Cupriavidus taiwanensis LMG 19424: one gene and its partners. The protein of the gene in region 3 interacts with the protein of the main gene of each other region in a pairwise test. Links are inferred from orthologs where the notes say so. Each region holds a gene or a part of one and is shown on either strand. Other genes may lie near its edges.

Region 1 (4,769 bases), on a different replicon or contig from region 3:
AAGCAGGTCAAGGCGACGCTGCTGTCCGGCGAAGTGGCGACCATCGAAGGCGCGGCGCTGCGCTTTATCGCGCCGTCGCTGTCGGCCAACGCGCAGCCCAAGATGAAGATGCGCCCCGGCGCGGTGATTCGCGTGACGCAGGACGAGAAGAACAACTGGTCGGTGACGCAGCTGCCGGAAGTGGCCGCGGCGTTCGTGTCGATCAACCCGCAGGATGGCGAGATCCGCTCGATGGTGGGCGGCTTCGACTTCAACCGCAACAAGTTCAACCGCGTGACCCAGGCCTGGCGGCAGCCTGGGTCCAGCTTCAAGCCTTTCATCTACTCGGCTGCGCTGGAAAAGGGCTTCTCCCCGGCCACGGTGATCAATGACGCGCCGCTGACGATCGGCCCCGATACCGGCGGCCAGGTGTGGGAACCCAAGAACTACGACGGCCGCTTCGAGGGCCCGATGACCATGCGCCGCGCGCTGGCCAAGTCCAAGAACCTGGTTTCGGTGCGGATCCTGCGCGCGATCGGCACGCAGTACGCGCAGGACTACATCACCCGCTTCGGCTTCGAGGCAGACAAGCATCCGGCCTACCTGCCGATGGCGCTGGGCTCGGGCGCGGTGACGCCGCTGCAGATGGCCGGTGCCTATTCGGTATTTGCCAACGGCGGCTACCGCGTCAACCCCTACCTGATCCAGAAGGTGGTCGATGCGCGCGGCAACGTGATCTCTGAAACCCGTCCGCAACGCGCCGGCACCGACGCCGTGCGGGTGCTCGACGCGCGCACGGCCTTTATCGCCGACACCATGCTGCGCGACGTGGTCCGCTACGGCACGGCCAACAGCGCCAAGCAGCGCCTGGGCCGCAATGACCTGGCCGGCAAGACCGGCACCACCAACGACGCGGTCGATGCCTGGTTCGCCGGCTACACCCCCAACCTGGTAGCGATCGCCTGGATGGGCTACGACCAGCCCAAGAGCCTGGGCGTGCGCGAAACCGGCGGCGGCCTGGCCCTGCCGATCTGGGTCAGCTACATGAGCAAGGCACTCAAGGGCGTGCCGGAGTCGCCGGAACGGCCCGCGCCCGAGGGCGTGCTGATGGTGGGCGGCGACTGGACCTTCGAAGAAAACGCCGGCGGCGCCGGCGTGGCGTCGGTGGGCCTGGGCGATCCGTGGCCGGGCAAGCCGGAGGAATCGACAAACCCGCCGGCCGATACCGAGCAAGAGAAACGCAAGATCCTCGAGATGTTCGGCGGCGCCTAAGGGCGCTCGCCAGACAGCAAAAAGCCGGCCGCGACGCCGGCTTTTCTTCTTGTGCGCCAGGCGCGCCGCGGGACGCCGGGGTCAGTGAAAGCTGAGACTGGCGCCCGCCTGCTCGCTGACATAGCCCGACAGCGCCGCGTACAGTTCGCCGCCGTTGCGCGTATCGATCCAGCGCTCGCCGTCGCGGCGGAAGTGGAAGCCGCCGGCGCGCGCGGCCACCCAGAGTTCCTGCATCGGCGCCTGGCTGTTGATGATGATCTTGGAACCGTTCTCGAATTCCAGTTCCATCACGTTGCCGGTGCGGCTGATTTCAATGTCGGCGTCGGCCGCGTCGGCGGCCGCCTCGACAGCGGCTTCGATGCGGTCCAGCTCGCGCGTGGCCAGGGCCAGGAACTCGCTTTCGCTCAAGGGGGGCATGCTAAACTCCGAGACCGCCGTTGCCGCCGCTGCCCGGACCGGGCGTACGTGGCGAGAACGGCTTTTTTTGTTAAGAATCCTCCGGATGGCCGGCCAGCGCGCCGGGCCATCCAACGCCTTGCCAACAAGCCAAAAGGACGACCCGATGCTGCGTCGTGTTGCGATTGTATCGGCGTTTGCCGCCGCCCTTGCGATGCCCCTGCTGGGCGGATGCGGTATCCGCGGGCCGCTGACCCTGCCCAAGGTGCCGCCCGAGCCGACCCCGCCGACCGTGCCGGATCCGGGCCTGGGCCGTGCCGATGCCGTGCCGCCTGCAGCGGCCACGCCGGCACCGGCATCGTCCCCCGCCGCCCCCACCACCCGATAACCATGACCGCATTTTTCCATCGCCAGGACGGCGCGCTTGCCGTCGAGCAGGTGCCGCTGGCGCGCATCGCCGCCGAGTTCGGCACGCCTACCTATGTCTATTCGCGTGCGGCGCTGACCGCCGCGTATCAGGCCTACGCCGCCGCCTGCGCGGGCCGCAAGGCGCAGGTCCAGTACGCGATGAAGGCCAACTCCAACCTGGCGGTGCTGCAGGTGTTCGCCCGCCTCGGCGCGGGCTTCGACATCGTCTCGGGCGGCGAACTCAAACGCGTGCTGGCTGCCGGTGGCGATCCGCGCAAGGTGGTGTTCTCGGGCGTGGGCAAGAGCGCGGCCGAAATGGAGCTGGCGCTGGCGCAGGACGTGCGCTGCTTCAACGTCGAGTCGATCCCCGAGCTGGACCGGCTGAACGAAGTGGCCGGCCGCGTCGGCAAGCGTGCGCGCGTGTCGCTGCGCATCAACCCCGACGTCGACGCCAGGACCCATCCCTATATCTCCACCGGCCTGAAGGGCAACAAGTTCGGCATTGCATTCGAGGACGTGTTGCCGACCTACCGCGCCGCCGCCGCGCTGCCGCACCTGGCGGTGACCGGCATCGACTGCCATATCGGTTCGCAGATCACCGAGGTCGAGCCCTACCTGGAAGCGCTGGACAAGGTGCTGGACGTGGTCGAGGCGCTCGAGCGCGAAGGCATCAGCCTGGAACACATCGACGTGGGCGGCGGCCTGGGCATCACCTACACCGACGAAACCCCGCCGGACATCACCGGCTTCGCCACCACGCTGCTGGAGCGCGTCGCCGCGCGCGGCCACGGCCACCGCGAGGTGCTGTTCGAGCCGGGCCGCTCGCTGGTGGGCAACGCCGGCGTGCTGCTGACGCAGGTGGAATTCCTCAAGCCGGGCGCGGCCAAGAACTTCTGCATCGTCGACGCCGCCATGAACGACCTGGCCCGTCCGGCCATGTACGAGGCCTACCACCGCATCGAGCCGGTGGCGCTGCGCGACGGCGCGGCCGTGACCTACGACATCGTCGGCCCGGTGTGCGAATCCGGTGACTGGCTCGGCCGCGACCGTGCGCTGGCCGTGCAGCCTGGCGACCTGCTGGCGGTGATGTCGGCCGGCGCCTACGGCTTCACCATGAGTTCCAACTACAACACGCGCCCGCGCGCCGCCGAAGTGATGGTCGACGGCGCCAGGGTGCATCTGGTGCGCGAGCGCGAGCTGGTCGAAGACCTGTTCCGCGACGAGCGCCTGCTGCAGGACTGAGTCCCCCAGGCCCGGCCCGCCGCTGCCTACGCGGCGGGCTGGCGCGTCCCCGCGGCTGGCTTGCGCAGCCGCCACCACAGCCGCATCCCCAGCAGCACGAACACCACCGCTGCGTAGATCGACACCTCGCCGAAGTCGTTCTTGCCCGCCTTGTGCCACCAGTAATGCAGGATGGCCAGCACCGCGATGGCATAGACCAGCCGGTGCAGCGCCTGCCAGCGCTTGCCGCCGAGGCGGCGCACCATGCCGTTGGTCGAGGTCAGCGCCAGCGGCACCATCAGCATGAAGGCGGTAAAGCCAACCGTGATGAAGGGCCGCTTGTACACGTCCTTGATCATGTAGGCCACGTCAAAGCCGCGATCCACGCCGATCCACAGCAGGAAGTGCTGCAAGCCGTAGAAGAACGCAAACAAACCCAGCATGCGCCGCATCCGGATCAGCCAGTTCCAGCCGGTGAGGCGGCGCAGCGGCGTGATCGCCAGCGTCAGGCACAGCATCACCAGCGTCCAGGTGCCGGTCGAACGCGTGACGAATTCGAGCGGGTTGGCGCCGTACTGTCCGGTCGCGCCCAGGTACAGCAGCCGCACGAACGGCAGCAGCGCCAGTACCCAGATCAGCACCTTGAGCGCGCGCACCCGCTGCGGCGCCAGCGTCGCCAGGCCTGCCGGCTTGCGCACGGCGGCCGCGGCGGCAGAGGAAGAGGTAGCCATGCGCTCGCCTTGCATCAGAAGAACTTCTTCAGGTCCATGCCCTGGTACAGCGCTGCCACCTGCTGGCCATAGCCATTGAACGGCAGGGTCTTGCGCTTGGGCGCGAACAGCGCGCCAAAGCCGCTGCCGCGCTCTTCGCCGATGCGGCGCTCGGTGGCCTGGCTCCAGCGCGGATGGTCGACGTCCGGGTTCACGTTCGAATAGAAACCATACTCCTGCGGCGCGGCCAGGTTCCAGCTGGTCGGGGGCTGCTTGTCGACAAAGCGGATCTTCACGATCGACTTGGCGCTCTTGAAGCCGTATTTCCACGGCACCACCATGCGCACCGGCGCGCCGTTCTGGTTGGGCAGCACCTCGCCGTAGAGGCCGAAGGTCAGCAGCGCCAGCGGATGCGTGGCTTCATCCATGCGCAGGCCCTCGCTGTACGGCCAGTCGAGCACGCCGCTGCTGATGCCGGGCATCTGCTTCTTGTCAGCCAGCGTGATGAACTGCACGTACTTCGCCCCGGGCTGTGGCTCGACGCGGCGAATCAGCTCGGCCAGCGGATAGCCGATCCAGGGAATTACCATCGACCAGCCCTCGACGCAGCGCAGCCGGTAGACGCGCTCCTCCATCGGCGCCAGTTTGGTCAGTTCGTCGAGGTCATAGACCTTCGGCTTCTTCACCAGCCCTTCGACCGCCACCTGCCACGGACGCGGGCGCAGCGTGCCGGCGTGGCGCGCCGGATCGGACTTGTCGGTGCCGAACTCGTAGAAGTTGTTA
Region 2 (4,636 bases), on a different replicon or contig from region 3:
CTTCGGTCAGCAGCTTCTTGTCATCGACCGGCTCCACGTACTCGCGCTTGATCTGCCCGAAGATATCGGCCATCAGCCGCAACTGGTCCAGCGGCAGGGGCCCCGATGAATTCTGCGCGGTCGCCGAAATCTGCAGCGTGGCGAGCACGCCGGCGACGAGGCCGACAGAAACTAGGCTGATGTTCTTGAGCGTCTTGCGCATGAGGGCTGCCTGAACTTGTACGCGAAGTACGGGTGTACGGTATGGGGATTATGCCGGCTGCGGCCGCCCGGCGCCGGGCGGTTTGTCCGACAGTATAAGTGCGAGTGGAGAAATGGGCCTGTCCCGTCCCGGCTCAGGGTGGGCGGCCGCACATCTGCGCGCGGCCGCCCGGGCGGGTCTCAGCGCGCCTTGCCCTGGCTGGCCACCGCCGCCAGCGAGGCGGCGATGGCTTCCTGGTCACCCAGGTAGTAGTGGCGCAGGGGGCGCAGGTCGGCGTCCAGCTCGTAGACAAGGGGGGTGCCGTTGGGGATGTTGAGGCCGACGATGTCGTCATCCGAAATCTGGTCCAGGTATTTCACCAGCGCGCGGATGCTGTTGCCATGGGCGGCAATGACCACGCGCTTGCCGGATTGGATGTCGGGGGCGATGGATTCGTTCCACAGCGGCATGACGCGCGCCACGGTGTCCTTCAGGCACTCGGTCAGCGGGATCTCGTTGCGCGGCACATTGGCGTAGCGCGGATCGTCGTACGAGGCGCGCGGATCGGTCGGCTCCAGCGCCGGCGGCGGCGTGTCGTAGCTGCGGCGCCAGACCAGCACCTGTTCGTCGCCGAACTTGGCGGCGGTCTCGGACTTGTTCAGGCCGGCCAGGGCGCCGTAGTGGCGCTCGTTCAGGCGCCATTCGTTGCGCACCGGAATCCACATCAGGTCCATTTCATCCTGCACGTGCCAGAGTGTGCGGATGGCGCGCTTGAGCACCGAGGTGTAGGCCACGTCGAAGCCCATGCCGGCTTCCTTGAGCAGTTTGCCGGCCTGGCGCGCCTGGGCGGCGCCGGTCTCGGTCAGGTCGACGTCGACCCAGCCGGTAAAGCGGTTTTCGAGGTTCCACGTGGATTCGCCGTGGCGGATGAGGACGAGCTTGTACATGCTGCTGCTTCCAGAGAGTAGGTAACCTGCATGCGTCCGCGCCGTCACCTGGAGGGGCCGTGAAAACAGGCCATGACGGGATTCGGCAAACCTCCCATGTCTCGGACAGGCGACAATGGCGGATGGCCGTGCAACGGCAGGGCCTGGACGCCAAACCGCGTATTTTATAATGCCGCCGACCCAACCTACCGGAAAGCCAACGTGAATTTCTTCGCCGACTATAACAACCTCGCCCTGATCGCCCTCGCCGTGGTGTCGGGCGGCCTGCTGGCCTGGCCCGCGATTTCGCGCAGCGCGGGCGGCAAGTCGGTCAATACGGCCACCGCGACCCAGCTGATCAACAAGCGCGGCGCCGTCGTGGTCGACATCCGCGAACCCGCCGAGTACGCCAAGGGGCACCTGCCGCAGGCCAAGAGCGCGCCGCTGGCCGACCTGGCCTCGCGCGCCGCCGGGCTTGCAAAGGACAAGGCCGCCCCCATCATCGTGGTATGCCAGACCGGCCAGCGCTCGGGCAAGGCCCAGGCAGCGCTGAAGGAAGCCGGTTACAGTGAGATCTACGCGCTCGAGGGTGGCATTGCCGCCTGGCAGCAGGCCGGCCTGCCGCTGGTGAAGTAAGCCCGGCAGCCTGTCGTAACCGTCACGGCGCGCCCCGGCCAGGCCGGGCGCGCCCCATTGCATTCAAGGAGACCCCACATGGCCCGCGTCGTCATGTACAGCACCGTGGTGTGCCCGTATTGCGTCATGGCTGAACGCCTGCTCAAGTCCCGCGGCGTGGAAACGATCGAGAAGATCCTGATCGACCGCGAACCGGGCAAGCGTGAAGAGATGATGAGCCGCACCGGCCGCCGCACCGTGCCGCAAATCTACATCGACGACACCCACGTGGGCGGCTTCGACGACCTTTCGGCGCTCGACCGTCAGGGCGGCCTGGTGCCCCTGCTGGCTGCCTGAGTCGCCTTGGGACGGTCCCGGCGAAGAATCGTCTGATTTCGCGCGGGGCGGTCCCGGCATTCCCTGCGGCGCGGGTGAATTCGCCACCCGCGTCATGTACCATATGCGTTTTCCCCGGGCACCGGCCTGCCTTGCACGATGCAGGCGCCGCCGCCGTACCCGACACGCATCCAGCCCATCCTCCCGGAAGCCTTTCATGAGCGACCAGCAAAACACCCAGCAGGACGATCAACCCTTCTTCAACATCCAGCGTGTCTACCTGAAGGACATGTCGCTGGAGCAGCCCAACTCGCCGGCCATCTTCCTGGAATCGGAAGCCCCGTCGGTGGAAGTGCAGGTCAACGTCGGCGCTTCGCAGCTGCAGGAAGGCATCTTCGAGGTGGTGGTGACCGGTACCGTGACGACCAAGGTGCAGGACAAGGTTGCCTTCCTGGTTGAAGCGCACCAGGCCGGTATCTTCGATATCCGCAACGTGCCGGTCGAGCAGCTGGATCCGCTGCTGGGCATTGCGTGCCCCACCATCCTCTACCCGTACCTGCGCGGCAATATCGCCGACGTGATCACGCGCGCCGGCTTCCAGGCCATCCACCTGTCGGAAATCAACTTCCAGGCGCTGTACGAGCAACGCCTGCAGGCCGCCATGGAAGAAGCCCAGGGTGCCGAAGGCGGCAACAGCGGCATCGTGATGCCCGACGGCAGCCAGGCCCGCCACTGATCCCGGCAACCTGCGCCATCCACTGAAACGGGGCTGCGGCCCCGTTTTGCCTTTGGGCTACCATCGTTGGCGCAAGCCGCCGAAGCGCTTGCGCCATCATCTGTTCGAGCTGCCATGAAACTGACCTTCCTCGGTGCCGGGGCGTGGGGCACGGCCCTTGCCAGCCATGCCGCCGCCACCAATGACGTGGTGTTGTGGGGACGTGACCCGGCGCAGCTCGGGGCGATTGCGGCCACGCACGAGAACGCCGCCTACCTGCCCGGCGTGAAGCTGTCCGCGCGGCTGGCGGTGCAGGCGGATTTCGAGCTGGCGGTGGCGCACGCCGCCGACGATCCGGACGGCATCGTGGTGGTGGCCACGCCGGTGGCGGGCCTGCGCGAGATGACGCGCAGGCTGGCCGCGCGCAGCGCCAGGCCGGTGTCGATGCTGTGGCTGTGCAAGGGCTTCGAGGCCGGCACCCACCTGCTGCCGCACCAGATGGTGAGGGCCGAGCTGGACGCCGCCGGGCGTACCGAAGGCTTTGCCTATGGCGTGCTGAGCGGTCCCAGTTTTGCCCGCGAGGTGGCCCAGGGCCTGCCCTGCGCGCTGACCGTGGCGGGCACCGAGCCTTCGCTGGCGGACCGCGCGCAGGCGGCTTTCCACCATCACGCCATGCGCATCTACGGCAGCGATGACCTGACCGGCGTCGAAGTCGGTGGGGCGGTCAAGAATGTGCTGGCGATCGCCACCGGCGCCAGCGACGGGCTGGGCCTGGGGCTGAACGCGCGCGCCGCGCTGGTGACGCGCGGGCTGGCCGAGATGACGCGGCTGGGCCTGGCGCTGGGCGGCCGGGTCGAGACCTTCATGGGCCTGGCCGGCGTGGGCGACCTGATCCTGACCGCCACGGGCGACCTGTCGCGCAACCGCAAGGTCGGCCAGCAGCTGGCGTCGGGGCAGAGCCTGGAGCAGGTCCTGGCAGGGCTGGGGCACGTTGCCGAAGGCGTGCGCTGTGCCCAGGCGGTGGCCGAGCTGGCCGCCACGCACGGCATCGAAATGCCGATTGCGCGCGCCGTCTGCGCGGTGCTGTTCGACGGGCTCAGCGCCGCCGACGCGGTGGCGCAGCTGCTGCAACGCGACGCGCGCGACGAATGAGTGGCCGCGTTCCTACCTGTTTCTGAGCCTACGCATCCATGTCAACACGACGCCAGGCGCTGATCGCGCTCGCTGCCGCCTGCGCCGCCGGAGCCTCCGGCAGCGCGTTCGCACAACCGTGGCCGGCGCGGCCGATCCGCATGGTGGTGCCGTTCCCGCCGGGCTCGTCGCCCGACCTGATCGCGCGCCTCCTGACCGAAAAGCTGGCCGCCGCGCTGGGCCAGCCGGTGGTGGTGGAAAACCGCCCGGGCGCCGGCGGCAACATCGGCACCGGCATGGTGGCGCGCGCCGCGCCGGACGGCTACACGCTGCTATTCACCATCAACGGCCCGCTGGTGACCGCGCCCACGCTGTCGCGCAACCTCAACTACGACCCGTTCCGCCAGCTGGCCCCGGTGACGCTGGTGGCGACCTCGCCCAACGTGCTGGTGGTCGATGCGCGGCTGCCGGCGCACAACCTGCGCGAGTTCGTCGCGCTGGCGCGGTCCCGGGCCGGTGAACTGAACTATGGCTCGCCCGGCAACGGCAGCGCCTCGCACCTGGCGATGGAGCAGCTGAAGGCGATGGCGGGCGTCGACCTGCAGCACGTGCCGTATCCCGGCTTCCCGCAGGTCACCACGGCGATGGTCGGCGGGCAGGTGCAGGCGGCCTTCATGGTGCCGGCGATCGCGATGCCGCAGGTCAATGCCGGCAAGCTGCGCGTGCTGGCGG
Region 3 (4,511 bases):
ACGCGCGTGATCTTGTCCTTGAAGTCATTGTTGAACAGCGTCACGCCGGCCTGCAGGCCGTTGCCCTTGTCGTAGAGCAGGCCCAGTTCCTGCGACACCATGGTCTCGGGCTTCAGGTCCGGATTGCCGTACATGTTGCCGCCGCGGCTGGTCTGGCCCCAGCCGGCCACGGTCTGGCGCAGGTCCGGCGCGCGGAAGCCGGTGGACACGCCGCCCTTGACGGTCCAGCGCTCGGCCGCGTGCCAGACGCCATACAGGCGCGGGCTGTAGTGCTGGCCGAAGTTCTGGTCATGGTCCATGCGCACGCCGCCGGTCAGCGCAAAGCTCTGCGCCAGGCGCCATTCGTCCTCGGCAAACATGGCCCACTGGTAGCGCTCGACCCGGTTCGGGCCGCCCGCGATCTGATTGCCGGTCTGGTCGTTCAGGCGCTGGTTCAGGTATTCGGCGCCGACCGACAGCATGTGGTTGCCCAGCGGCATGGCCCAGCTGGTGCGCGCGTTCAGGTTCTTGATTTTCATCCGGCGGCTGCGGTTGTCGAACTCCTCTTGCTGGATATAGCTGTCGGAGACGCCGAAGCCCCAGCGGCCGGTATGCGACAACGCGTACTTTTCGCTGCGGTAGTCGGTTTCGGACGAGGTTGGGCAGCCGGTGCGCGGGCACGGCGTGCCGGGCGGCAGCGGCGGCACGGTCTTGCCCACGGTCTCGCTGCGCTGCTGGCGCATGCCGGTGGCCTCGAACACGATGTCGTGCTGGCGCGTGGGCGTCAGCGCCAGCTTGGCGGTCAGGCTCTCGGCGCGGCGGCCGCGGAAGCCGTAATCGATGTCGTCCTCGATGCGGTGCGTGCTCTGGCCGTACAGCTGCAGCCCCAGCAGGTCGCTCTTGAGCGGTCCGGCCAGGTAGAAGTTGCCCTGGTACTGGTTGCCCGAGTCGCTGTGCTGCTGCAGCGTGGCATCGCCGCGCAGCTCGCCGGTCCATTGCTTCGGCACCTTGCGCGTAATGATGTTGACCACGCCGCCCATGGCATCGGAGCCATACAGCGAGGACATCGGGCCACGCACCACCTCGATGCGCTCGATCGCGGCCAGCGGCGGGGTCCAGCTGCTCTCGACGCCGGACGAATCGGAGTTGGTGCGGGTCTCGCGCGAACTCTGCCGCTTGCCGTCGATCAGCACCTGTGTGTACTTGGCGCCCATGCCGCGCAGGCTGATGTCGGTGCGGTCGCCGCCGCCGCTGACGATCACGCCCGGCACGTCCACCAGCGCGTCATTGATGTCGCGGTAAGCCTTGTTTTCCAGGTCCGAGCGCGTTACCACGCTGATCGACGCGGGCGCATCGCGGATGTCCTGCGCGCTGCCCGACGCGGTCACCACCACGGTGGCAAGGGTAGCTTCCGCCTTGGATTCCTGCGCCTGGGCCCAGGCGCCCGCCATGCCCGAGGCTGCGCAGACCGCTGCCAGACCCTTCATCCATTGGCCCCGCGGAATGCCCCGCGGCATGCCACCCGATGATGCCGCCCCAACCATTGCCCGTGCTGCCGCCATCAATGCCGAACCGCTTGCGGCCGCCTGCCTGTCCCTCATTATTTTCCCCACTGCATGCAAATAACAATCATTCTCATATTAGAATTGTGTATGCAAATTGCTTACCAGTCACTTTGGAAAGCTTTTGTTTTCTTGACGTTTCTTGACGGAACCGGGGACCGGCTGCCACCGACTTGCCTGCCAGGCTCCCGGCAAGCTGATGCTGATGTGCTCACACACGCCGCCCGCGCGCGTGCTGCTGATCGACGATGACCTTGAGCTGGCGCAGATGCTGCGCGAGTACCTGGAGCCCGACCACTGCACCGTCACGCTGGCGCACACCCGCGAACAGGGCGAGACCCTGCTCGCCCGCAATGACTACGATGTCGCGCTGCTGGACCTGATGCTGCCCGACGGCAATGGCCTGGACCTGCTGCGGCTGCACCGGGCGCGCTCGCAGCGGCCGGTGATCATGTTCACCGCGCATGGCGACGAGGCCGACCGCGTGCTCGGACTGGAACTGGGCGCCGACGACTACCTGAGCAAGCCCTTCAGCCCGCGCGAACTGCGCGCGCGCATGCACGCCGTGCTGCGCCGCTTCCAGTGCGCGATGCCGGCCGCCGGCGCCAGTCCGTGGCTGGAGGCCGGCGCGCTGCGCCTGAACCTGGCCTCCGGCGAAGCCATCCACGGCGCGGCGCGGTCCACGCTGACCGGCGCCGAGCAGCGCGTGCTGGAAATCCTGATGCGCTCGGCGGGCAGGGTGGTCGCGCGCGAAGAAATCGGCCGCTTCGCGCTGGGACGTGCGCCCGAGCGCTACGACAGAAGCCTCGACACACACGTCAGCGCGCTGCGCCGCAAGCTGTCGCTCGACGGCACCACGTCGCCGCTGCGCATCCGCAACCTGCGCGGCCAGGGCTATCTGCTGGTGCAGGCGCCGTGAACGGCTGGCGGCGCGTGCGCGCGCTGTTTCCGCTGCCGCTGTTCTGGCGCAACTTCCTCACCTTCTGGCTCGGCATGGCCGCGATCGTCGGCATCGGCATGGCGCTGACTGCGGCGGTGGCCTGGTACCGCTTCGAGGCGCTCGACGGCCTGAGCCCCGCCGCGCTGACGCAGGACGCGGTCGAGGTCGCGCGGACCCAGGGGCGTCCCGGGCTGCGGCGCTGGCTGCGGGCGATGGATTCGCATGACTCGGCGCTGGACGTCTATATCGTCGACCACGCGCTGCAGGACATGCTGGGCCGGCAGCTGCCGACACGGCTGCGCAACCACCTCGCCGACCGCATCGTGCCGATGTGGCGCGCGGGCATGATCGGCCATGCGGTTGCGCATGTCCCCCGGCCCGGCGCGCGCGTGTCATGGTGGGACCCGCAGCCGATCGCGCTGCCGGATGGCAGCGAGGTGCTGCTGCTGTTCCTGCCCTTCGATTCGTCGCGCTGGGAGGTGCTGCACCTGTCGCCGGTGGCGCTGGCGCTCGGCCTGTTCGCGCTGGCGGTGTCGGCGCCGCTGTGCTGGGCCCTGACGCGGCACGTGGCTGGCCCGGTGCGGCGCTTGCGCGAAGCCACGCAGGCGCTGGCCGATGGCGCCCTGGCCACGCGCACGCCGCCGGTGCTGGCCCGCCGCGCCGACGAACTCGGGCAGCTCGCGCGCGATTTCGACGCCATGGCGGACCGGCTGCAGCGCCTGGTGGACTGGCGCGAGCAACTGCTGCGCAATATTGCGCATGAGCTGCGCTCGCCGCTGGGGCGGCTGCGCCTGTCGCTGGAGCTGGCGCGCCGGCGAGATGCCACGCTCGCGCTGCAGTTCGATCGCATCGAGCGCGAGACCGGGCGGCTCGATGCGCTGGTCGAGCGCACGCTGCAGCTGGCGCGGCTGCATGCCATGGCGCCGGTGCGCAGCCCCATCGACCTTGCCGAACTGGTCGGCGTGATCGTCGCCGACGCGCGCTTCGAGGCCGCGGCGCGCGACGTGGCAATCCACTGGACCGCGCCGGACGAACTGATCTTCGACGCCGATGCCGTGGCGCTGGGCAGCGCCATCGAGAACATCCTGCGCAATGCCATCCGGTACACCGACCCGGCCGTGCCGGTGAGTGTGACACTGGAGGCCGACGCGGAAGCGATCCGGCTTGACATCGTCGACGGCGGACCCGGCGTGCCGGCCGAGGCGCTGGCCAGCCTGTTCGAACCGTTCTATCGCGTGCGCAGCGGCCCCGGCGATCCGTCGGGCGCAGGGCTTGGGCTCAGCATTGCCCACGCCGGCATCACCTCGCATGGCGGCACGGTGTGGGCCCGCAATGCGATGCCGCGCGGGCTGGCGGTTTCGGTGCGTCTGCCGCGACAGGCCTGACACGCGCCGCAACGCCCGCGCAGCCGCGCGGCCCGTAAGGAGCCGTCTGCGCCTGGCTGCCGCGCTCCAGCCCAGGCGCCATCTCTCTCTCGCAGCCGCGGGCATCTCCTGAAGCCAGCCTCGCCCCGATCGGGCATCCGGACGGGCTCCGGTGGCGTCAACGCATCATGGCGTTATCTGCGCCTGTCAAAGGGAAAATTCCGAACGAGATCTAAGGCTTGCCTGATTGGTGGCATTAAGCGCCATCCCTATATTCCACTTGTCCCCGGGGCGGCCGGCAACTGCACAACCTGATCGGCAGTTGCACGCAGCACGGGGCAAGGCGGGATCCCCCGGATCCGCAAGCCATTGACCTACCAACCTCTGAATCACCCATCATGACCCATCACAAGCTTCTCGCCGCTCTGATCGTCGCCGGTACCGCCATGGGCGCGCAGTTTGCCCATGCCGCCGATGGCACCATCACCTTCAATGGCAACATCACCGCCCAGACTTGCACCATCAACGGCAACGGCACGAACAGCCATGACTTCACCGTGACACTTCCGGTGGTTTCTGCCTCGACCCTGAACGGGATCGGCAAGGTTGCGGGGCAAACGCCGTTCAATATTGCGCTGACCAACTGCACGCCGAACACCGGCAACG

Evidence for each region. Proteins that work in one complex are often made in the same cells at the same time.
Region 1: the proteins of RALTA_RS24310 (region 3) and lysA interact in binary tests that used the Escherichia coli proteins (3 or more experiments, as listed by UniProt). The link is inferred for Cupriavidus taiwanensis LMG 19424 from one-to-one orthologs.
Region 2: the proteins of RALTA_RS24310 (region 3) and secB interact in binary tests that used the Escherichia coli proteins (3 or more experiments, as listed by UniProt). The link is inferred for Cupriavidus taiwanensis LMG 19424 from one-to-one orthologs.

What each region holds. Positions count from the first base shown.
Region 1 is NC_010528.1:3,074,239-3,079,007, forward strand. Bases 1,169-4,167 are described here. They hold lysA (diaminopimelate decarboxylase), read left to right. Parts: upstream 1,169-2,037; coding sequence 2,038-3,297; downstream 3,298-4,167. Other genes in these bases: RALTA_RS14135 (penicillin-binding protein 1A), read left to right, coding at 1,169-1,251; cyaY (iron donor protein CyaY), read right to left, coding at 1,333-1,668; RALTA_RS14145 (hypothetical protein), read left to right, coding at 1,814-2,035; msrQ (protein-methionine-sulfoxide reductase heme-binding subunit MsrQ), read right to left, coding at 3,324-4,022; msrP (protein-methionine-sulfoxide reductase catalytic subunit MsrP), read right to left, coding at 4,022-4,167. Outside these bases: more of RALTA_RS14135, read left to right, coding at 1-1,168; more of msrP, read right to left, coding at 4,168-4,769. UniProt on the Escherichia coli protein: Specifically catalyzes the decarboxylation of meso-diaminopimelate (meso-DAP) to L-lysine. Is not active against the DD- or LL-isomers of diaminopimelate.
Region 2 is NC_010528.1:280,219-284,854, forward strand. Bases 1,169-4,034 are described here. They hold secB (protein-export chaperone SecB), read left to right. Parts: upstream 1,169-2,275; coding sequence 2,276-2,794; downstream 2,795-4,034. Other genes in these bases: RALTA_RS01355 (rhodanese-like domain-containing protein), read left to right, coding at 1,330-1,743; grxC (glutaredoxin 3), read left to right, coding at 1,822-2,079; RALTA_RS01370 (NAD(P)H-dependent glycerol-3-phosphate dehydrogenase), read left to right, coding at 2,909-3,925; RALTA_RS01375 (Bug family tripartite tricarboxylate transporter substrate binding protein), read left to right, coding at 3,964-4,034. Outside these bases: RALTA_RS01345 (S41 family peptidase), read right to left, coding at 1-202; gpmA (2,3-diphosphoglycerate-dependent phosphoglycerate mutase), read right to left, coding at 382-1,128; more of RALTA_RS01375, read left to right, coding at 4,035-4,636. UniProt on the Escherichia coli protein: One of the proteins required for the normal export of some preproteins out of the cell cytoplasm. It is a molecular chaperone that binds to a subset of precursor proteins, maintaining them in a translocation-competent state.
Region 3 is NC_010530.1:1,954,383-1,958,893, reverse strand. The notes cover bases 860-3,600. They hold RALTA_RS24310 (response regulator transcription factor), read left to right. Parts: upstream 860-1,740; coding sequence 1,741-2,460; downstream 2,461-3,600. Other genes in these bases: RALTA_RS24305 (sensor histidine kinase), read left to right, coding at 2,457-3,600; RALTA_RS24315 (ligand-gated channel protein), read right to left, coding at 860-1,466. Also shown: more of RALTA_RS24315, read right to left, coding at 1-859; more of RALTA_RS24305, read left to right, coding at 3,601-3,866; RALTA_RS24300 (fimbrial protein), read left to right, coding at 4,244-4,511. UniProt on the Escherichia coli protein: Response regulator member of the two-component regulatory system CpxA/CpxR which responds to envelope stress response by activating expression of downstream genes including cpxP, degP, dsbA and ppiA.